3 regions of the Thalassolituus sp. genome follow, and region 3 is predicted to be linked to each of the others. Evidence: predicted binding sites of a transcription regulator. Region 3 holds the regulator's gene; each other region holds the start of a gene.
The links. Region 3 encodes FliA, which starts transcription of late flagellar genes. Its sites were predicted from a motif close to CTAAAGTTNNNNNNNNNNCNGCCGATA; they were not measured.

Region 1: a site for FliA is predicted at 5,722-5,748, ahead of AC5E51_RS02535 (flagellar protein MotY). Genes of this name have one in related genera too.
Region 2: a site for FliA is predicted at 3,007-3,033, ahead of AC5E51_RS02710 (flagellin N-terminal helical domain-containing protein). Genes of this name have one in related genera too.

Annotation. Positions count from the first base shown of each region.
Region 1 covers NZ_CFHJLR010000002.1:228,763-236,130, forward strand. Annotated here, with positions in the region: gene AC5E51_RS02525 (alpha-2-macroglobulin family protein) at 1-2,331, shown strand, start outside; gene pbpC (penicillin-binding protein 1C) at 2,357-4,735, shown strand; gene AC5E51_RS02535 (flagellar protein MotY) at 4,722-5,681, opposite strand; gene pyrC (dihydroorotase) at 5,835-6,872, shown strand; gene rnt (ribonuclease T) at 6,896-7,368, shown strand, end outside.
Region 2 covers NZ_CFHJLR010000003.1:8,501-15,868, forward strand. Annotated here, with positions in the region: gene AC5E51_RS02710 (flagellin N-terminal helical domain-containing protein) at 1-2,924, opposite strand, end outside; gene AC5E51_RS02715 (motility associated factor glycosyltransferase family protein) at 3,260-5,311, shown strand; gene AC5E51_RS02720 (hypothetical protein) at 5,297-6,211, opposite strand; gene AC5E51_RS02725 (GNAT family N-acetyltransferase) at 6,204-6,740, opposite strand; gene AC5E51_RS02730 (DegT/DnrJ/EryC1/StrS family aminotransferase) at 6,750-7,368, opposite strand, start outside.
Region 3 covers NZ_CFHJLR010000017.1:32,678-40,045, forward strand. Annotated here, with positions in the region: gene flhA (flagellar biosynthesis protein FlhA) at 1-1,493, shown strand, start outside; gene flhF (flagellar biosynthesis GTPase FlhF) at 1,506-2,849, shown strand; gene AC5E51_RS12355 (MinD/ParA family protein) at 2,856-3,674, shown strand; gene AC5E51_RS12360 (RNA polymerase sigma factor FliA) at 3,696-4,403, shown strand; gene cheY (chemotaxis response regulator CheY) at 4,573-4,947, shown strand; gene AC5E51_RS12370 (protein phosphatase CheZ) at 4,962-5,738, shown strand; gene AC5E51_RS12375 (chemotaxis protein CheA) at 5,751-7,368, shown strand, end outside.

The sequences.
Region 1 (7,368 bases), on a different contig from region 3:
ACACTCGACATATCATCGGAGAAACCAGTGAGCCGCGCCTGGGTGACTCTGGCAGCCGTCGATAGCGGCATTCTGTCAATCAGCCGCTTTAAAACACCCGAGCCTTTCGAGTTTTTCTTCGGCCCACGCCGCTTCTCGGTTGATGCAAAGGACATGTACGGAAAGCTCATCGACCTGAACAATAACCGCACTGGAGAAATCCGCTACGGTGGTGATGCAGACCTGGCTCGCGGTGGTGGTCTCGCACGTTCAGAGGTTCAGATCATCTCCCTGTTCAGTGGCATGGTAAACGTAGAAAACGGACAGGCCGTTATCCCTGTCTCCATGCCCGACTTCAATGGTCAGATTCGCCTGATGGCATTGGCCTTTGATGAGAGCAGAGTCGGCAGCTCGGATAAAGAAGTGACGGTGGCCGCGCCAGTTGTAACACAGTTATCTCTGCCCAGATTTATCGGCGCTGGGGATACATCCAGCGTTGCACTGGATATCACGAATATGACAGGTGCAGGCAGCGATTTCGAGGTCACTCTGTCAGCCTCGGGGCCGGTGCAGGCCGACGCACTGACGCAAACACTTTCGTTGCAGGAACAACAGCGCTCTACACTGCTCTTCCCCTTCACCGCAACAGGTGCCGGGCGCATTGTCTTCCGTACAGAGGTCTGGCATCAGGGCAAAATAGTGATTGATCGTGAGTGGGGACTTCAGAGTCGATATCCGTATCCGGCCCAGACCTTCCGCGAATACGATGTACTCGAAACGGGCGCATTACTGACAATGAACTCTGACGTATCCTCGGGCTGGCTGAGTGATTCGATTGTTGCCGCGGTGTCTGCAAGCAGCTCCGAAAACCTGAATGCTGAAGAGCGCATGGCTCGTCTGCTGCGTTACCCATACGGTTGCGTCGAACAAACCACCAGCTCAACCTATCCATGGCTCTATGCAAGCGACGAACAGATCATGCGCCTGAAAGACTCGATAGACGGTGAATTAACCCGAGCCAATGCCATAGCCAGTGGCCTTGCCCGCATCGCTACACGGCAGAAACCAAATGGAGGATTTGGTCTGTGGCGTCGTGAAGATGCAGACGAACAGCACTGGCTGGCGGCTTACGTTGCTCAGTTTATGACGGATGTGCAGGCTGCGGGCTATCAGGTTGATAACGATGTTTTGGGCAAAGTATTGATTCGACTTCGGGAATATTCGCGTAACAAGGCACAGCTGCGCGAACTCTGGGCCGAAGACGTCGACCTTTACCGCTTTACCTATCAGGCCTTCGCACACTTTATTCTCGCGCAGCACAACATAGCGTCACTGGCGGATATCCGGACGACCGCGGCCTACGTGCCTGAGAATGCAGGTGGTCTGGCACTGTTGCATCTGGCAATCGCTGCAAAACTACAGGGAGACAATCGCCTTGCAACTGAGCTTTACCACCAATCTCAAAGACAACAGCCGATACGTCCATACATCGGTGATTACGGCTCAGAACTGCGCGACAAAGCTCAACAGGCCCGACTGATCTGGAAATACGACCTGGATAAGGCCCGCCCTGTTAAATTAACGTCCGAAGTAGCAGAAGCGATACGCAGCCGCCGCTACCTGAGCACGCAAGAGCAGATTGCCATCGTGCAGCTGGCAGATGAACAACAGAAGCACACTGGCGAGAAGTGGGAACTGATGCTGCTGAGCGCCGGGAAAGAGCAGACACTGACCGGCACTGAGCCTACACGGCTAGTATTACGGGGAAAAGATGCTACCGACCTCAGCCTCACCAATATCGGCGATAAAAATCTCTATGCGGCGCTGACCTATCAAGGATACGGGGCCACGCCTCCGGAAAAACAATCGTCCGGCGATGTCAGCGTAACCCGCAATTACTGGAACATGGAGGGAGAGAAAATCGGTACGGATAATACTTTAACCATGAATACCGGAGACATGGTTATTGTTGAGCTGCTGGTTTACTCGAAAAAGTATCGCCCTGACCTGCTGATGGTCGACCTTCTTCCCGCGGGTCTGGAGATCGAAAACCAGAACCTGCCCGACAGTACAAAACTGTCCGACATTATTATCGATGGTGAGAAGATTGGTCAGCACCTACAGAGTGCAGGCGTGGTTCACGAAGAGTTCCGTGATGACCGCTATGTCGCGGCACTTCGCACCGGTGGTAGCCGCTACTATGGTACGCGTCCTGCGCGCATGTATTACATCGCACGGGCAGTGACACCGGGCACTTACAAAGTCCCGAATCCGCTCCTTGAAGACATGTACGACCCGGAGGTTCGCGCCGTTGGCAGCACCATTGAGGAGCTGGTCGTTCAGCCGCGCTAGGATGTTAAGAAGAGCGAAAAACGCCTTGTATTTATCTGCAAGAAAGAGGGTCTCCCTCTTTCTTGCTGTTTTTATTGGCGTTCCGTTACTTCTTGATCTGCTGTTCCCAATACCCGACCCGGCAACGTCAGGCGAGGGCTTTACTCAGGTCGTGACCGACAGAAATAATCAGATCTTACGAGCCTTTCCCGATAAAAATGGAGTGTGGCGCTACCCGACCTCCCCGGATAAGGTATCACCCGATTATCTGAATACCTTACTCAGTTACGAAGATCGCTGGTTTTATTATCACCCGGGTATTAACCCGATCTCTCTGGTAAGAGCAGCCATCCAGAATGCTCAGTGTGACTGCATCGTCTCCGGTGGTTCAACGATTACAATGCAGGTCGCACGAAGACTGTCTCCACACGATCGCAGCATCGGTGGAAAATTTAAGCAAATGCTCAGAGCTTTACAGCTGGAGTGGCATTACAGCAAAGAAGAAATTCTCACACTTTATCTGAATTACGCCCCCATGGGCGGTGTGATTGAAGGGGTCGCGGCGGCAAGCCAGATGTACCTTGGTAAATCCGCCGACCAGCTGAGTCTGGCTGAGAGCGCCTTGCTGGCGGTGCTGCCCCAGGCGCCTTCCCGTCTGAGGCCCGATCGTCACCCGCAGCGAGCCAGAGCAGCCCGCGATAAAGTTCTCCAGCGTCTTTTTTTGCAAGGACAGATCACGCAGGAGCAACTTCATTATGCTCAACTTGAAAATATCATTGCTCTGCCTTTATCAACACCTCAGCTCGCGCCTCTGTTAAGTCGCCAACTGGTGGACAATTACCCCAATGACGCAGTCATCAAGACAACGCTGGACGGTGAACTGCAACACGAATTACAGGCACTGCTGGCGGAAGAAATTCAGCGTTTTCCTGAGCATCAATCCGCGGCAATTCTGTTGGTCGATAATCATGAACGCAGCGTGAAAGCCTACCTCGGCTCCGCCGACTTTACCGACAACAGCCGCTTCGCCCACGTCGATATGATTCAGGCAACACGATCTCCCGGTTCAACGCTCAAACCCTTTATTTATGGATTGGCCATGGAACAGGGTTTGATCCACAGTGCCAGCCTGTTGCGGGACGTTCCGCGACATCTACGCAGCTATCAACCAGAGAATTTCGCTCATTCGTTCAGCGGGCCCGTCGACGCCACCACGGCGCTACGGCAGTCACTCAACTTACCTGCAGTACAGGTTCTTGAAGCGTTGGGCCCGGCATCTTTCTCAGCATCACTGGAAAATGCCGGAACGCCCTATGTTGTTCCCGGTGATGGAAAACCCAGTCTTGCACTGGCTTTGGGAGGTGGTGGTTTCAGCGCCTGGAAATTAGCGACCCTGTATTCAGGTCTGGCAAACGGCGGAGAGGTACAGCCCCTGAAGCTGATTAACCCTCAGGCCCCCGAGCCCGAAGCGACGCATCAGGATAAACGCTGGCTACTGAGCCCTGAAGCTTCCTGGGTAACTCTTAACATGCTGCGCCAGCCTCGCCCGGGACGCATTCGTAGTTCTGCAGTGATGAGTAGCCACCCCCAGATGGCCTGGAAAACTGGAACCAGCTACGGCTACCGTGATGCATGGGCGGTGGGCGTCACGCCCCAATACACTATGGTCGTCTGGTTTGGCCGCCCGGACGGCACGCCCAGCCCCGGTCAATACGGCGCCGTCACAGCTCTTCCACTATTATTCCGCCTGCAGCAACGCCTGGCCCCTTCCCCTGACTGGCCTCCACAACCCGCGGATGTGACAACCAAAACCATATGCTGGCCAACGGGAAAATTGGCCAGCGAAACGCCGGCGGGCCACTGTCATCGGGCGCATACCGCGACTCTGATCCGTGATCAGATACCTCCGACATTACGCGATATGGATGCTGATGGCACCGCTCCGGGTATTCTCACAATCAGGCTGGACAGTCATGGGCAGATGCTAGGTATGGACTGCACTGACCTCAATGGCGAAACCGGATATGAAACCAGAACACTCGCTGTCTGGCCCGGTAACCTGGAACCCTGGATAGCGCCGCACCTCAGACGCTCAGAACAACTTCCAGTAGGTCGCTCCAGTTGCCAACCACCCTCATTAGCTACTGCGCCGCTTCGTATTATTGGTATAGAAGACGGGCAGACACTGATGCCCGCCAGCTTTAAAAAGACTCAGGAACTGCTACTGAATACCCTGGGAGGGATGGGGAACAAAGCTCTGTATCTCAATGGCGTGTACCACTCCGATGCCGACGATTCCGGCTTATTCAGAATCAAGCTCACCGAGCCCGGAGAGCAGGAAGTCATTGTTATCGACTCTCAGGGGACGTTGGCCCGGGTTCTATTCAGATTTGAACTGAAGCCGGTTCAAGCTAACGCCCACTGACCGAGCGATTGATCGAAGGCAGTACCGAGGCGTCCTCCGGCAACTTGAACACAAGGTCATCCGGCAACGGCATATCTTTATCCATTTCGAGACGAATGGTGACGCGGCGGTTCTCTGCCCTACCCTTAGCAGTCGCATTGTTAGCGACGGGATAGCGGCTGCCATGAAAACGCGTGGTAATAATTTCAGGCGCGATACCTTTCACCAAAAAATAGCGCTCTACAGCTTCGACACGTCGCTTGGAAATTTGACGGTTATCATAGCGACGCCCGATGTTATCGGTATGACCATCCAGATACACAGCACTGATCCGTGGATCATTCTTGATGTAGTAAATAATGCGGTCGAGGTTGTCCAGATCGTCCTGAGCCAGAGCCTCCTGTCCGCTTTTGAACAGAACCTTCGATCGCTCCACCTGATCGAAATTCACATCCAATAGCTGCGACGAACACAGAATATAGTCCTGAAAGGCCTTCTCAAACTCGACCGCTGATACCTGCACCTGAATAAAGCGACCACTGTCGTAGTAGGTTTCATGACTGACGGTGGGCATCCGTCCCTCACGCAAGGCATGCATAAACTGATTCGATCGGCCAAAATCCAATGTCAGAACCGGCGATGCTTTCTGCATCGGTACCAGACCCAGGGGCTCTGAGCGCGTCGAAGGCTGCCAGGGTGGCGGTGCAATGCTCACTCGTGCAGGCGTTGTCGACATCAGGTTACGGCGGGTTTCCAGCATAAAGGTTACATCTTCACCCGCTCGTTGCCGGAAAACAGCCGTACCGTAGCCGGGTATCGGTTGTTCAAAGCGACACTCAAAAACATTGCCGCTTAGCATCCAGAGCGTATCCTCCGGCCCGCCCGAAAACTTCATCGTCTGCCCCAAAGCGAACACCGGAAGCATCAGGGCTCCGCATGCCAGCAACATCTTCGTCAGGCGTCTCACCGTTGTTGAACCTGCTTGTCAGTCATACTCATAGTTAAGTTATCGGCCCGATTCTCCAAAAGTTGAATGTCAGCTCTAAGAATGCCGGTCGGAATCCGGTACAATAACGGCCATTCTTATCTTCCCACCTAAGTTTAGAACAAGGTCGAGACCATGACTGATCGTCTTACAATTACCCGCCCTGATGACTGGCACCTGCATCTTCGCGATGGCCCTGTCCTGCAGTACACCGTTCCGGCTACCGCACGGGTCATGAAACGGGCGATCATCATGCCAAACCTGCAGCCGCCAGTGATGAATGCCGAACAGGCACACGACTACCGTCAGCGCATCATGTCGAAGGTGCCACAGGGGCTGAATTTTGATCCTCTGATGGTGTTGTACCTTACCGACAACACCACGCCAGAGATGATTAAAGAAGCCGCAGAAGCTGGCCATATTGTTGCAGTTAAGTTGTACCCAGCGGGTGCGACAACAAACTCAGCTTCCGGCGTCACCGATCTGGGCAAGCTCGACGAGCTGGCTGATGCCCTGACCGAGCATGACATTAAGTTGCTGGTGCATGGTGAGGTAACACACAGTGACGTCGATATCTTTGATCGCGAAAAACGCTTCCTTGATGAAATCCTGTCGCCCCTCGTCAGCCGCAACCCTGATCTGAATATGGTCGTTGAGCACATTACGACTAAGGATGCCGCTGAATTTGTAAAATGCCAGGGCGACAATGTTGCAGCCACCATTACCGTTCAGCATCTGGCGTATAACCGTAATCACATGCTGGTAGGTGGCATTAAACCACACTATTACTGCCTACCTATTCTGAAGCGCAACATTCACCAGCAGGCGCTGCAGGATGCCGTCGTCAGCGGCAGCAGCAAGTTCTTCCTTGGCACCGACAGCGCGCCTCACGCTAAGGGCGCAAAAGAAAGTGCCTGTGGCTGCGCAGGCTGCTACACCGCCTATGCCGCGATCGAACTCTACGCAGAAATCTTCGACGACCTCGGTGCTCTGGATAAGCTCGAAGGCTTCGCCAGCCACTACGGTCCTGATTTCTATGGATTGCCGCGTAACTCTGATGAAATTACATTAATTAAAAAGGACTGGCAGGCTCCTCACGAGCTGCCTTTCGGTGACGACGTCATCGTTCCACTTCGTGCAGGCGAAACCCTGCGCTGGAAACTCGACTACTGATCACCGGATAATTAAGGACCGACATGACAATCGAAGAGAAACAGGAAAAGTCGTTGATGGCGCAACGCTTCCGCGGTTTTTTACCCGTGGTGGTCGACGTAGAAACTGGTGGTTTTAATGCCGACAGCGACGCCCTTCTCGAAATCGCTATGGTCACCCTGAAAATGGATGACGATGGCTATCTTCACCCGAACGAAACGCTGAGTGCAAACATTCACCCATTCGACGGTGCTAACCTCGAACAGGAAGCGCTCGATTTCACCGGTATTGATCCATTCGATCCAGAGCGGGATGCTGAGTTTGAAATTGATGCACTCACACCCATGCTGCAGACCGTGCGTCGTGAAATAAAGCATTATGGCTGTAACCGAGCGGTACTGGTGGGTCACAACGCGCACTTTGATCACGGCTTTCTGCGTGCAGCGATAGATCGTAACGACATCAAACGCGATCCGTTTCATCCCTTCTCGTCGTTTGATACGGCCTCCATTGCGGC
Region 2 (7,368 bases), on a different contig from region 3:
ACACCTGTTTTACCAGAGTTCTGGTTAATCAGGTTCAGTGCGTCAGCACGTGCACGGTCAGAGTCCAGGTTACCGCCACCATCAGTCTGCAGGGTTACCGTACCGACTTCTACACCATTGATGTAGATACCAGCCTGATCACCCTCTTCGAACTGAGTCAGGTCAACGTTAGTGCCGTCGCCACCAACCACTTCGGTCGCGTTAACTTCAGCAGATACGCCGGTCTCGTCAGATACTTTGTTGATTGCTGCTGCAATCGCGATCGCTGACTGAGACTTCTCAGAAGACAGGATCTTAGAACCATCTGACGATACGGTTGCAGAAGCAGTATCCGCATTCACATCCGCACCACCGATGGTAACGCCGTTGATCAGCAGGTCACCGTCTTCCAGGCCGTTAACACCTGTGTAGTCTTCCGAAGCACTTGTACCACTGAACAGCTCGCCACCCGTAGTTGGATCAGACAGAGTGACATTCACATCCTGACCATCGTCAGAGTAGAACTTCAGTTCACCCGACAGGTTCAGAGCGTTTTCGCCGATATCTGTAGTACCGCCTTCAGCGACTGTAATAGTCTGGCCACTGGCGTTCTCAGTTTCCAGGCTAACCGTGTCAGCGCTGTAGTTACGGATGGTCAGTGATACTTCGCCGCTGTCTGCGTCGTAAGTTGCTGATACATCCATATTGGCTGTAGAGAAGTCTGTACCGTTAATGTCATCAGCCAGACCTTGCAGCGTGAAGTTACCAGCGCTGTCTGGGGTAGCCGTCACATCGATATTGACACCGCCCGCCGAGAAACGCAGTTGCTCACCAGACTCAAGAGCCGAGTCTGTAATGGTCAGGTTGATTTCTTCGTAGGCGCTCACACCACTCACACCGTCGATGGCGCTTGCCAGCTCAGCAACCGTAGAACCTGCCTGCAGAGGGGCAGAAGGTGATACATCAACACCGCCAACACTCACTGAAAGGTTAGTTTCAGACGTCGTTGTCAGAACATCGCCCGCCGAAGAGCTGTCTGTCACTGTACCCGGAGCAGCCAGCAGTTCAGAACCTGCGTCAGTCAAAGTCACGTCAACCGCTTCACCGGTTGCAGACGTTGATGCAAAGGCCAGCTCACCATTCAGAACGGTTCCATTTGCCGTGGTAGAAATGGCAGTACCATTGATGCTGACTGAACCAGCAGTTGTTCTGTCAGCACTCAACTGAGTCGCTGTCTCATTACGGAAGGTGAAGGTCACGTCACCGCCAGTACCGTCCAGCTCAGCATTCAGGAAGCCTGAAGTACCCAGAGCAGCATTGAAGTTACCGGCATTCAGCTGATCTACCACGCTTTCAGCGCGAAGGATCGCAGACGTTCCAGAAACATTCACGGTCACGCCGCCAATGTCGAACGAGTCACCCGCATCCAGACCGGAAAGCGTCATGGTGCCCTGCTCGTAGAAGTTAACATCGATACCCGCGGTGGTTGCCACAGTTTCAGCAGCATCTGCGTATGCAGCGATGGCTTGGTCACCGGCATTCGAGTAGGTCACTGCGGTTGTTCCCTGAACGATGGTTACAGAGGCGCCGCTATCTGTGATCTGTCCGCTTGTACCACCCGTGGTAACAGACGTGGTAACACTACCACCAGCCTGAGAAATAAAGGTACCGCCCGAGTCAGCACGCTGCAGAGTGTTCGCCAGCGAACCCCCGCCAACGGTAGAAGCTTTAGTATCGTCAGCCACTTTAGAAGACACAGATACTGCTTCAGCGCGGTCGTAGGTACCCGCAGTCAGACCCGCATTTGAAAGGTCGCCACGACCAGTGCCGTTACCACCCGATACTTCAATGGTTTTCTGATCGCCGTCAGCAATCAGAGTGTAACCGCCTTCATAAGTGTTGCTGTACGTAGTACCAGACTGCACTGTCGCACCGCCAGCAAGACCGGTTGCCGCAGCAAAGGTATCCTGGTCGAGGCCATTCAGTTCAGTGGTATCGAAGGTCAGAGTGATGTTACGGCCGTCTTCAGCGACAAGGTTTACACCCGTCGAACCGTTCTCAGTGTCCACCGCACGTACACCAGTCTGTTCAGAAACTGCATTGATCGCCTGAGTGATCGCTGCACGGGACTGAGCCGTATCGGTCGTAGTAGAGAAAGAAATGTCTACACCGTTCAGAGTGAAAGTACCGGAACCCGCGGTGCCGCTCATCTCACTACCACCAGCCACGTTTTCATTTACCTGAGCGGTAACGCCAGTTTCGTCGCTGTAACGGTTAATCGCTGCTGCTTTAGAAATCGCAGAAGCGGCATTGTTAGAAACAGAAGAAGTATCGTCCTCTGCACGAGAAGCGGCGATTGCAACACCGTTGAGCACCAGGTCACCGTTTTCCAGAGCGAAGTCAGTACCACGCGCTGAAAGACCTGACTGAGAAGAAGAACCCAGTTTGTCAGCGGTCAGCTCACCGATAGAGATATCAACCGTCTGACCGGCATTCGCACCGACCTGGAAAGTTGCAGAGAAAGAACCATCAAGCAGCTTACGGCCGTTGAAGTCAGTTTCTTCTGCAGTACGTGAAATCTCAGAAACCAGCTGATCAACCTCAGCCTGAAGAGCTTCACGGTCAACGTCAGAGTTCGTGGCGTTAGCAGACTGAACCGCCAGCTCACGAATACGCTGCAGAGATTCGTTAATAGAACCCAGTGCACCTTCAGCAGTCTGTGCCAGAGCAATACCGTCACCGGCGTTACGTACGGCTACATCCAGACCTTTGATCTGAGAGGTAAAACGGGTAGAAATCGCCAGACCAGCAGCGTCATCTTTAGCGCTGTTGATACGGAGACCAGAAGACAGGCGCTGCAAGGCCTGCTGGTTCGCCGACTGGGATTTGTCCAGGTTACGCTGAGCGTTCAGCGAGGCAATGTTGGTATTAATAACTTGAGGCATGGTGTTTCTCCTGTACCTACTTCTATTGGAACCGGCATCACCTTCGACGCTTTTCGGCTCCGCCTGACTTTGTCATAGGGTTTAACGGCGCCCCTGTAGAGTTCTTTAGAAGTTTTTTTCAACAAAGTGACTGGCATCTGCGACGCACTTTTGACACCCTCACAACAGCCTCAGTAACCCACTGATATACAAAGAAAATTATTTTTGACACTCACCAAACCTGGCATTAAAAAAGATTGTTACGAAATGTTTTCCAATGCTTTTCTTACATGCCTGCCCCCCCCTTCAAGTGGCATGATCTCTGCTACTTTCTCTATTCAATAAGGAGAAATGGCATGACACACCCACGAGCCGCCGGTGCTATGGCGCTGAAAGACAAAAATCTGGCGTATTTTAAAAAGAAGCACCCTGCTCTATATCAGACTGCGTTGCAGGAAAGCTTCAGTCGACTGACGCTGAATATCGATGGCGATACAGGTAAGGTCGATCTTTGGCACAACAAGCAAAGTCTGTATCAAGGTGATGCACATGCGTTTGCCGATAACGAGGTGGCTGCGTACAAGGAAAACTTCGGACCAGGAAGCTCGATCGCCACCATATTGCCGCCAAGGCCCGGAGCAATAGGGTTCCACCGGTTTTTCTCCAAACGTATGCACGCCCTTACGGATCAGATTCCGGACGACGCAGACCTGACTCAGAACTATACCATTCCTGATTTCTACCCCATGATCGTATTCTTTGGCTGCGGGCTGGGAATTCATATCGAAAAGATGATCCGGGAGAACAGAATTCTCAACGTCGTCATTTTCGAGCCAGATCCTGAGTACTTCTTCGCCAGCCTCTATGTCACAGACTGGGAAAGCCTCTTCAGAGAGTTTGAAAGAAAAGGCAACAAAATCGATATACTTGTCTCTAGTGGCGGAGTTGCTCCACCAGAAGTGTCCTCCCCCGCCCTCTGGAACCTCCTGATTAACTACGGCCCGAGCTTCCCGCTGTGTGCTCTGTTTTATAATCACATCAGCAGTGAGCCCTATAATCCTATCGTCAAGCGTATACAGGGGGATATGCACTTCTTCCTGAATCAGTGGGGTTACTACGACGACGAAATAAATCAGTTTAATAATGCCCTGCATAATATCGGTGCAGGCGTACCACCCATGTCTTACAACCAGATCGATACCGACATGCCCGCGGTGATTGTCGGCGGCGGACCTTCGTTTGATATGCGGGTAGAAGAAATCAAACGCCATCGCGATAAAGTGTTACTGATCTCGTGCGGAACATCGGTGCACAGCATTATTGCTGCTGGACTCATGCCCGATATTCACGTCGAAATTGAGTCTCACATGCTAACGTACGATCATCTTTCGAAAATCGATCAGCCGGAGTTCTTTGAGAATACCTTGCTGGTCGGCGCCCTACAGCTGCCTCCTCAGGTGTTCAACCTGTTCAAACATGGTTACTACTTCCTTAAAGACTCAACGGCGCTAGCCAGTATGTTTGGAACCGAAGATGAAATCGTACACAGAGCGACACCGACCTGTACCAATACCGGCGTGGCCGTAGCAACCCACCTTAAACTTAAGAGCGTCTTCCTGTACGGCATGGACTTCGGCTTCCCGGAGAAGAATCAGCATCACTCGAAAAACAGCATCTACTTCAGCGATAAAATGAGTGACTCCATCAAAGAAGGGGTGAAGCGCAACCTGGAGAAGCTGGTCGAAACCGAATCCGTTCATGGCGATCCTATGTACACCTTTCCGATGTACAACACCTCGAGAATGAGTATTGAGCAGCTCACAAAGCACCGCACGATCCACCAGCACACACAGAGCTATGCCTGCTCCGAAGGTGCAAAGATCGCCAACACAGAATATCTGACACCGGATGCTGTCGATGACTTCTTCGCTACACGTGAAGAAATCGCCTCTACTGACTTTCTTAAGTCTTTGAAAGGAACGCCCTTCACTCAAAAACAGATGCGTAAGAAAATCGACGAGCTCGGTGCTTTCCTGACAGAAATCAGCCGATCATTCAGCGTGTGTTTAAACTCTCTGAAATCTACTGAACCTGAAGACGTATTCCGTGTGTGCCACACGATTAACCTCAATCTTCTACAACAGGTCTTTCCGAAATATGGCCTGACTGCTTACTTTATACGCGGGTCAATCTGGCACTACCTTAATATCGGCTGTGCCCACTCACTGTCGATAGAGAATAAGGCCAGTCGCGATAAATTCATTACAGAATGGAAAAATAACTTCGGGAAATTTCTTCAAGATCTTCCCGCCCATTACGACAGTATTACGTCAAAGCAATACCCTGACTCTGAAGACCCTTGGGTTCGCAACGATATCGTTTCTAACGAGCATCTATACGCTGAATGATTCGTTTCGAAGGTCAATAATACCTGCATGTGGTAACACACATGCAGGTGCATTCGGTGGCAAGGCACAGTAGACCTTGCGTCCTGCGGCTAACGCCACCACCATCGCGTAACTGTTTAATCCGACAACATAGGTCGCCTCTGAGATCGCATGCGATAATGACTCTTCCGTTTTTACAGAAACTCTGAAATCTACACACTCAGTAAGAGCGTCGTACTTACCAGGTGGGTCAGAAGGATGAGGGCGAATCACAATGTCGCCGACGTTAGCATCAGTCTTTTTAAGAGCGGTAAGAAAAAACTCGAAGGCTGAAAATTCACCCGGCTTAAGAGAAGCAGACTGACCCGTATGCATATCGCCCCATTGCTCTCGCACGGGCTCCATCAAAAACAGAACCTGTTCAGGCGTTGAGGGCAAACCAATATCGGCGATCTGACTCTCAAGATACCTTCCGGGCATAGCGCGTATACAGGTACCCGGAAACTCCGTAGCAGCTAAGGAACGTGCTTCCTCATCTACAACCCATAGTTCATCAACATCAGCTGTATCGTCAGCCTGATAATTCAATCTCGGGCGATAATTCACCCAGTGATCCAGTACAGCGAATACAGGGACTGCATATTGTCGAGCGAGACACATCGCGCTCTTCTCAATCTGCGTTGCCCAGCCTGTACCACAAATAACCCAATCCGCCTTCTGAATCAGGGTTTCGACATCATCGATACTATCGAAAAGACTCAGTAGTCCAAGGCGTTCTGCAATAGTTTGGGCAGGACCATGTAATGACAGCGTGATATCAACATCAGAAAAATCGCCCGCCGTAATCCAATGCAGGATCTGGTTCGCCGCACCTGCATCGTGAGCGACGATGCCACAACGCCCCGTAGGAAAATCAGTCATAAGAGAATCGGGCAAAATGAAGCATATCGAAAGCAACGCCCTCGACTAATTCTTGCTGTACTCGAATACCATCCGGGACCATATCACTCTTACGAATAACCCCTAGCATCGCCTTATTACAACTCAGGGTACCAGCGGTTATCTTACGCACCCCAGACAACGAAAGTACCTTATCCATCACCATCAACCAGGCCGTAGAACCAGCACCGGGAACCGACGTTTCACCAATCAGGATTCCCATATCAGCCGTGCCATGACGTTGATTGAAATGAACCGTCATCGTGCCGATATGGCCGTGAACATTATGCTTCACAGCAAGAAATACTGAGTTACTCCGGCTTACAGAATCAAAGAACTCACGACAACTGGCTTCATCATGATTCATAAATCTCTGATTACTGAACCTGACCAGTTCCTTATTGTTCAACCAACCAATATACCGCTCTGAAATATCATCCAGAGTAAAAAGACAGACTCTTAAGTCATCCTTTTCAATCGGCAGTATGGATTTGAAATCATTACTGAACATGGTTACGCCTTACCGACTCATCTCGACTTTGTGAGCCCACACTTTATGGAATGCCTGGATAATCAGATCAACATCCGATTCGGTCAGATCATAAGTGCACATACCGAACCCCAGATACGTACGGTCATTCATATCCTCTGCGACCGGGCATATCCCCTTCTCGTAGGATATATCCTGCCGGGTGAAATCAGCACTCCACGGGAACCCGCTGCTGCCGTAAGCAGTTTTCTGCTGATACATAGGCAAAAGATGCAGGTTCTGATACTGAGTCGCCAGAATCACCCCTTCTGCCTTCAATGCCTCAGCAATCTCAAATTTACTGACACCCGTGATATCCGGATCGACCAGAAGTGGAAAGACGTAATACACATGGGTATTTCCATCGGCGACATAAGGGACAGATAAACCAGCGAGGTCACGAATGCCTTCTGCCAACCGTTCGGCCAGAGCGCGGCGAGACTCAACCAGCCCATTGAGCTTCTTCAATTGCTCAATACCAATCGCACACTCAATCTCACCCAAGCGGAAGTTATAACCGAGCATGTTATTAATCGGCATGGCCTCGCGGTCAGGCAACACGGCCTCTGCATGATTGCGTATCAAGCGGACACGTTCAGCGAGTGCATCA
Region 3 (7,368 bases):
ATGCAGTATCTGCGTATACGCTGCTGGCGATTGGTGATGGTCTGGTTGCCCAGATTCCATCACTGCTGCTGTCGACTGCAACCGCCATTATGGTCACTCGTAATGGTGGCGATGAAGACATGGGACAGCAGGTCTTTGGCCAGATGTTTGGTTCTTCCCGCGCGCTGGCTGTGTCTGCCGGTCTACTTCTGTTAATGGGGGTTGTTCCGGGAATGCCACACACGGTATTTATCAGCGCCGCTCTGGTGGCTGGCCTGGCTGCCTATGTTATTCGCTGGAATAAAGAAGGCGGTGAGCTGGGCGATGCAGTCGTGCGACGATTGGGTGGAAAGCCGAAAGATACACCGGCGCTTGAAGGAGCTGGCGCTGGCGCAGGTAATGCCTTAGCAGCGCCGCAGGAAAAAGCTGCCGAGGCAATGAAGCAGCTGGAAGTTAAAGAATTGGGCTGGGACGACGTGGAGCCCGTAGATCGCGTTGGGCTTGAAGTGGGTTATCGCCTGATTCCGCTGGTGGATAAAAACCAGGGCGGGCAACTACTCAGCCGCATTAAAGGCGTTCGTCGCAAACTGTCGCAGGAACTTGGCTTTCTCATTCCGTCGGTACATATTCGCGACAACCTTGATCTGTTGCCCAATCAGTACCGAATCACCCTGATGGGTGTCACGCTGGCGGAAGCAGAAATTCATCCTGAGCGTGAGCTGGCGATTAACCCAGGCCAGGTATACGGCAAAATCGAAGGTATGGCGACGACCGACCCAGCCTTCGGTATGGAAGCTTACTGGATCACGCCAGATCTGAAAGACCGGGCACAAACGCTTGGCTATACCGTCGTCGATGCCAGTACCGTGGTCGCAACGCATATGAATCAGAAGTTGCAGACTCATGCTCATGAATTGATTGGTCATGAGGATGCTCAGCACCTGGTAGATATGCTGGCGAAGACATCTCCGAAACTGGCCGAAGAATTGGTGCCCAACAAAGTCAGCATCAGTCAGCTTCTCGCGGTCCTGCAAAACCTGCTGCGTGAGCAGGTGCCTATCCGAGATCTGCGTTCTATCGCCGAGTCTTTGGCGAACTCTCCAGCTCAGAGTCAAGATATTGCCGCTCTCGTTTCTGCCGCTCGTTTGGCTCTGGCCCGCATGATTACTCAGAATATCTTTGGAAACACCGATGAACTGCCTGTGATGACGCTGGATCCGGGGCTGGAACAATTATTGCTGAAAAGCTTACAGCAGAGTGCTCAGCAGGGCAGCCAACAGGGGCTGGTTCTTGAACCAGGTATGGCAGACACCTTGCAACGCTCACTGAATGAATCGGTGCAGACACAAGAAGCGGCAGGCCGCCCAGCGGTGCTTCTGGTGACTTCGCAATTACGTCCGGCGATGTCGCAGTTCGTCAGGAACAGTATTCCGCAATTGCACGTACTGGCTTACCAGGAAGTGCCGGACAACAAGAGCATTACGATCGTTGCTGCCGTTGGTGGCAAGTCGTAACGAGGCTGAATTATGAAGGTAAAACGTTTCGTCGCAGACAACATGCAGCTGGCATTGAAAATGGTGTCGGCTGAGCTGGGCCCGGATGCGGTCATCGTATCCAGCCGACGCCTGGATAACGGCATGGAAGTTGTGGCCAGCAGCGAGATGCTGGGAGAGATCGATACGGCAAAGCAGAGCGAACTGGATCGTCAGCTGCGCCTTCAGCGTGAGCTGGAAGCGGCGAAGCAGGCAGCACGCGCGAGTGCCGCCCAGCGTCAGGAATATGCAGCTGACACTGCAGCGCATTATGCACCACAGCAAAGAGACTCTCAGCAAGCGTCAGCTCAGGTGAGTCGTACCGAAGCGGATGTGGCAGCCGCTACCCGACTGGCGGAGCAGGCTGTTGAAGAGCGTAAAAAATCAGAAGAAACCTACCAGACCCGCCTGCAGGAAATGCAGGGTGAATTGCGTGAGCTGAAAGACTGGCTGGTCAGCCATCAGGGCAGCGCATGGGATACCCGCCGTCCATTAACCTGGCAGCAGTCTCAGCTGTGGCAGCGTTGCCAGGACATTGGTCTCGAGCCCGCGTGGGCTGACAGGGTCGTTAGTATGAGCGATCAGAGTGGAGACCTTGAGCAGGCCTGGAAGTCCGCCTTGGGCGTTATCCAGAGCGATCTGCCGTTACTGCCTCAGGGCGTACTCGAAAAGGGCGGAACCATCGCCCTTGTCGGTCCGACCGGTGCAGGCAAGACAACTACTTTGGGCAAAATTGCTGCGCGATTTGTTCAGCGCCATGGGCCAGACTCGGTCGCCTTCGTGACGCTTGATAATTATCGCATGGCAGCGCATGACCAGTTGCAGGCGTTCGCCCGGATTCTGGGTGTCGAGATGAAAGTGGTGTTGCAGAATGGTGATCTGGTGAAAACGCTCAGCACGCTGCGCAAGAAGAAACTGGTATTGATCGATAGTGCCGGACTTGCCAGTCAGGACCCACATTTTTCGTCACAGTTGTCTATGCTTAAACAGACTGGTCGTGATGTTCGTAAGTTTCTGGTGCTGCCTCTGACAAGTCAGGCGCGTTGCCTTCAGGAGAACTACGAGCACTTCAAGCCAGCGGGGCTGGATGGTTGTATTTTCACCAAACTGGATGAGTGTTTCAGCCTGGGGGCTGGCCTCAGTGTTGCCGCTCTGACCCGCTTGCCACTGACCCTGATTACCGACGGCCCTCACATCCCGGATGATCTGCATTACCCGGATGCATCGAGATTGGTCAATCTGGCTGAGCAGATGGCTCGAATGGCGCGTACGCGCTGGCAGGCGGCAGAAGCAATGAATATGGCAACACAACAGCAAAGCTTTCAACACGGAGTTTAATTGAAGATGGCGAGTCATCCTGTACAGGTCATAGCAGTCACCGGCGGTAAAGGCGGTGTTGGCAAAAGCAATGTCTCCGTAAATCTTGGTATTGCCCTGTCTGAAATGGGCCGGCGTGTCGTTATTCTTGACGCCGACCTCGGTCTGGCAAATATCGATATTCTTCTCGGTATCAGCTCGAACAAGACAATTGAAAATGTGCTGCAGGGCGAGTGTGACCTGAGAGAAGTTCTGGTCAAAGGCCCCGGTGGTATCAGAATTGTGCCTGCCTCTTCGGGGACCCAGAAACTGTCGCAGTTGAATCCAATGGAACATGCCGGGCTGATTCAGGCGTTCAGTGATATCGGCGACGATATTGATGTACTGATCATCGATACGGCAGCGGGGATTTCAGATACTGTCCTGAGTTTTGTCCGCGCGTCACAGGAAGTTCTTGTGGTTGTGACTGATGAGCCGACTTCAATTACGGATGCGTACGCGCAGATTAAACTACTGAATCGCGATTACGGTCTGTTCCGTTTCCGTGTTGTTGCCAACATGGTGAAGTCACCACAGGACGGTATGGCTTTGTTTGCCAAGCTGACCAAAGTGACTGACCGTTTTCTTGATGTTGCTATGCAATACGTTGGCGCAGTCCCTTCGGACGATGCCGTTAAGCGTGCGGTACAGCGCCAGAAGGCGGTAATTGAAGCCTATCCACGGTCAAAAGCAGCGACGTCTTTCAGGGCGTTAGCTAAGAAGGTAGACAGCTGGCCGCTGCCATCAACGCCACGCGGGCATCTTGAGTTCTTCGTGGACCGGCTGGTTGATCAGGTAGGAGCATGACGGGTGTCGACGGGAAGTTGTCTGGTGTACTCCGACGTTCAGAATACTAATTTCGACGATCTGGTCCGGGAACACGCGGGTCTGGTGAAGCGGATTGCTCATCATCTGATGGGACGCTTACCGGACAGTGTGCAGGTAGATGACCTGATCCAGTCGGGCATGATAGGTTTGCTTGAAGCTGCGCGTAAATACGATGGCGGCAAAGGCGCGAGCTTCGAAACCTACGCCGGTATCCGGATTCGTGGGGCCATGCTCGACGAAATACGCAAAGGTGACTGGGCACCCCGTTCAGTGCATCGCAATGCCCGCCGTATCCAGGATGCGATTAAACAGGTTGAAGCAGTCAAAGGTCGTGATGCCGACGACAGTGAGGTTGCGGCTGTCCTTGGTATAAGCCAGGACGAGTACCACCAGATACTGAAGGATAGTGCGGGTTGTCGTCTGTTCAGTTATGAAGAGTTACTGGAAAACGACAGTTCTCCCGATCTGATGGATGACTCGACTCCGGGGCCAGGAAAAGGCATGGAGAGGGACGCATTTCGTCGCCAGTTGGGGGAAGCCATTTCAGGCCTGCCAGAGCGCGAGCAGCTCGTTCTTGCTCTTTACTATGACGAAGAGCTGAACCTCAAAGAAATTGGCGCTGTATTAGGCGTCAGCGAGTCTCGCGTGAGTCAGCTGCACTCTCAAGCCACACACCGTTTACGCGCGCGTCTGAGTGATTGGGCCTGATTTTTCCCTACCGGCGCATCCAGCGCTTTCAGACCATATCAGACGCCGTCATTATTCTTTTCTATTCTTTCTCTCTCTTTCTGGATAAACCGCTAACTGGGTCTAAACTTAATTCAGGACCGGCTTGGTTTGTAAAAGTCGTATATTGGAGGTCGTTTTGGACAAGAACATGAAAATTCTCATTGTGGATGATTTTTCAACAATGAGACGTATCGTCAAAAACCTGCTGCGTGATCTTGGTTTCACCAACACTCAGGAGGCAGACGATGGCACAACAGCGTTGCCGATGCTGCAGAATGGCGACTTCGATTTTCTGGTCACCGACTGGAACATGCCAGGGATGACAGGCCTGGATCTTCTCAAGCATGTGCGGGAAGACGAGCGCCTTAAAACTCTGCCAGTTCTGATGGTGACTGCGGAAGCCAAGCGCGATCAGATCGTTGCAGCGGCACAGGCAGGCGTGAACGGATACGTCGTTAAGCCCTTCACCGCGGCAGTACTTAAAGAAAAAATCGATAAGATTTTTGAACGCGTCGAAGGCTGATTAAAGGTAGCGCCATGGTGGATGTAAACCTGGACAATAAGGACAACCAGGTCGGCTCGGAGATACGCTCGCTTGCGGAGAATATGCTCGAACAGCTCGAGCAGGGAGATCTCGGTAAAGCAGTTGCTCTGGTAAACGACCTCAATCAGTTGCGTGATCGCACACTGTATAACGAGATCGGACGACTGACCCGTGCCTTGCATGAGTCGATCAAGAATCTGAATGTCGATACGGTTGGCGCCGCTTCTGATATTACCGAGACAACCGATAAGCTGACGTACGTTCTTGAAATGACGGATAAGTCAGCCAATCGCACGATGGATATCGCCGATGCCGGCGGCCCTTTGGCGGGCGCTATGGGCGATCGGGCAGCGGAACTTTCTGCTCGCTGGAAACGATTTATGAAACGCGAAATGAATACCTCCGAATTTCGCGAACTCAGTCGTGATATTGATGAATATCTTTCCAGCAGCGTTAAAGATTCGTCGGAAATAAAGAAACAGTTTTCTGAAATTGTCCTGGCTCAGGACTTTCAGGATTTGACCGGGCAGGTCATTCATAAAGTGATCAATCTGATTCGCGATGTGGAAGGACGCCTGGTCACACTGGTCTCGATGGCAGGGCAGGTTGATCAGATCACTGGCATCAACCATGAGTTTGAACAAAGCACGCCGGCGCCTGATAAAGGCCCGGATATTAACCCTGAAGGTCCACAGACCGATAGCAAAGCCGATGGTGTAGTGAGTAGCCAGGATGATGTCGATGATCTGTTGTCGAGCTTAGGGTTCTAGAGGAGCGGTTGAATGAGTTTCGATGCTGATGAAGAGATTCTCCAGGACTTTCTCGTAGAGGCGGGAGAAATCCTGGAACTGCTGTCAGAGCAGCTGGTGGATCTGGAGAACAGTCCAGACGATAAGGATCTCCTGAACGCAATCTTCCGTGGATTCCATACGGTAAAAGGCGGTGCTGGCTTTTTGCAGTTGAACCCTCTGGTGGATTGCTGCCATGCGGCCGAGAACGTGTTCGATACGCTTCGTAATGGCAAACGATCGGTGAATGCAGACCTGATGGATGTGGTTCTCAGTGCTCTGGATACCGTTAATGAAATGTTTGACTGTGTGCGTTCTGGTGAAATGCCAGAGCCCGCAGAGCAGAGCTTGCTGGATAATTTGCATCATCTGGCATTGCCTGAGGACGAAGCCCCAGCAGTTGAAGCTGCTGCAGTGGAAGAATCAGTAGTCGAAGAAGCTGAAGCGCCTTCTGCAGAAGGCACTTCAGCGGATGCGGACAACGGCGACATCACCGATGATGAATTTGAGCAATTGCTTGATGCGTTAGATGAAAAATCTGATGCTGCATCTGCTGCTACGGAGGCCCCTGCTGCCGCACAGAATACTGGTGATGATGACAACCTTTTTGGTGGGGATGATCTGTTCGACACCGACAGTGGACCTGTTGCATCAGCGTCTGACGATGAAATCACAGAAGATGAATTTGAAGCTCTGCTGGATCAGATTCATGGAAAAGGTAAGCCCGGCGATTCGTCGGCATCGAATAAGCCAGAAGCTCCGGCACCTGATGAACCAGAAAAAACAGCTACTCCAGAGTCGCCTGCTGCGTCAGTGCCATCGGCGGGGGGCGGTGACAGCGATCTGATTACTGATTCTGAATTTGAAGAATTGCTTGACCGCTTACACGGAAAAGGTAAGCCCGGTGCAACAGACATAACGGCATCACAGGGCTCATCTGCGGCAGTAGCTAACCCTCCTGCTGCGAAAGCGCCAGAAGAAACCGGCGCTAAAAAGCCTGAAGCAGCAACGCCGAAGCCAGCAGATACACCGGCCGCTAAGCCTGAGGCAGCAAAACCTGCGGCTAAATCTGCCGCTCCTGCTGCGTCCTCTGCACCCAAAGCGAAGCCGGACGCTCGCAAGAACGAAAAAGAGGCCATGGCCGAGGCGACTGTCCGTGTTGATACTAAGCGTCTCGATGACATTATGAACATGGTGGGTGAGCTCGTACTGGTGCGTAACCGCCTGGTTCGTCTGGGACTCAAGAGCAGCGATGAGTCGATGGCGAAAGCGGTCGCCAATCTGGATGTGGTCACAGGTGATCTTCAGTCGTCCGTGATGAAGACGCGGATGCAACCGATCAAGAAAGTCTTTGGGCGTTTTCCCCGTGTTGTTCGGGATCTTGCGCGACAGCTTAAGAAAGAAATTAACCTCGAATTGCGTGGTGAAGAAACGGATCTGGATAAAAACCTGGTGGAAGCACTCGCAGATCCACTGGTTCACCTTGTACGTAACTCGGTAGACCACGGCGTTGAGCAACCAGATGTGCGCGAAGCCAGTGGCAAAAGTCGCGTGGGTACGGTCATTCTCTCAGCAGAGCAGGAAGGCGATCATATTCTGCTACGGATTCAGG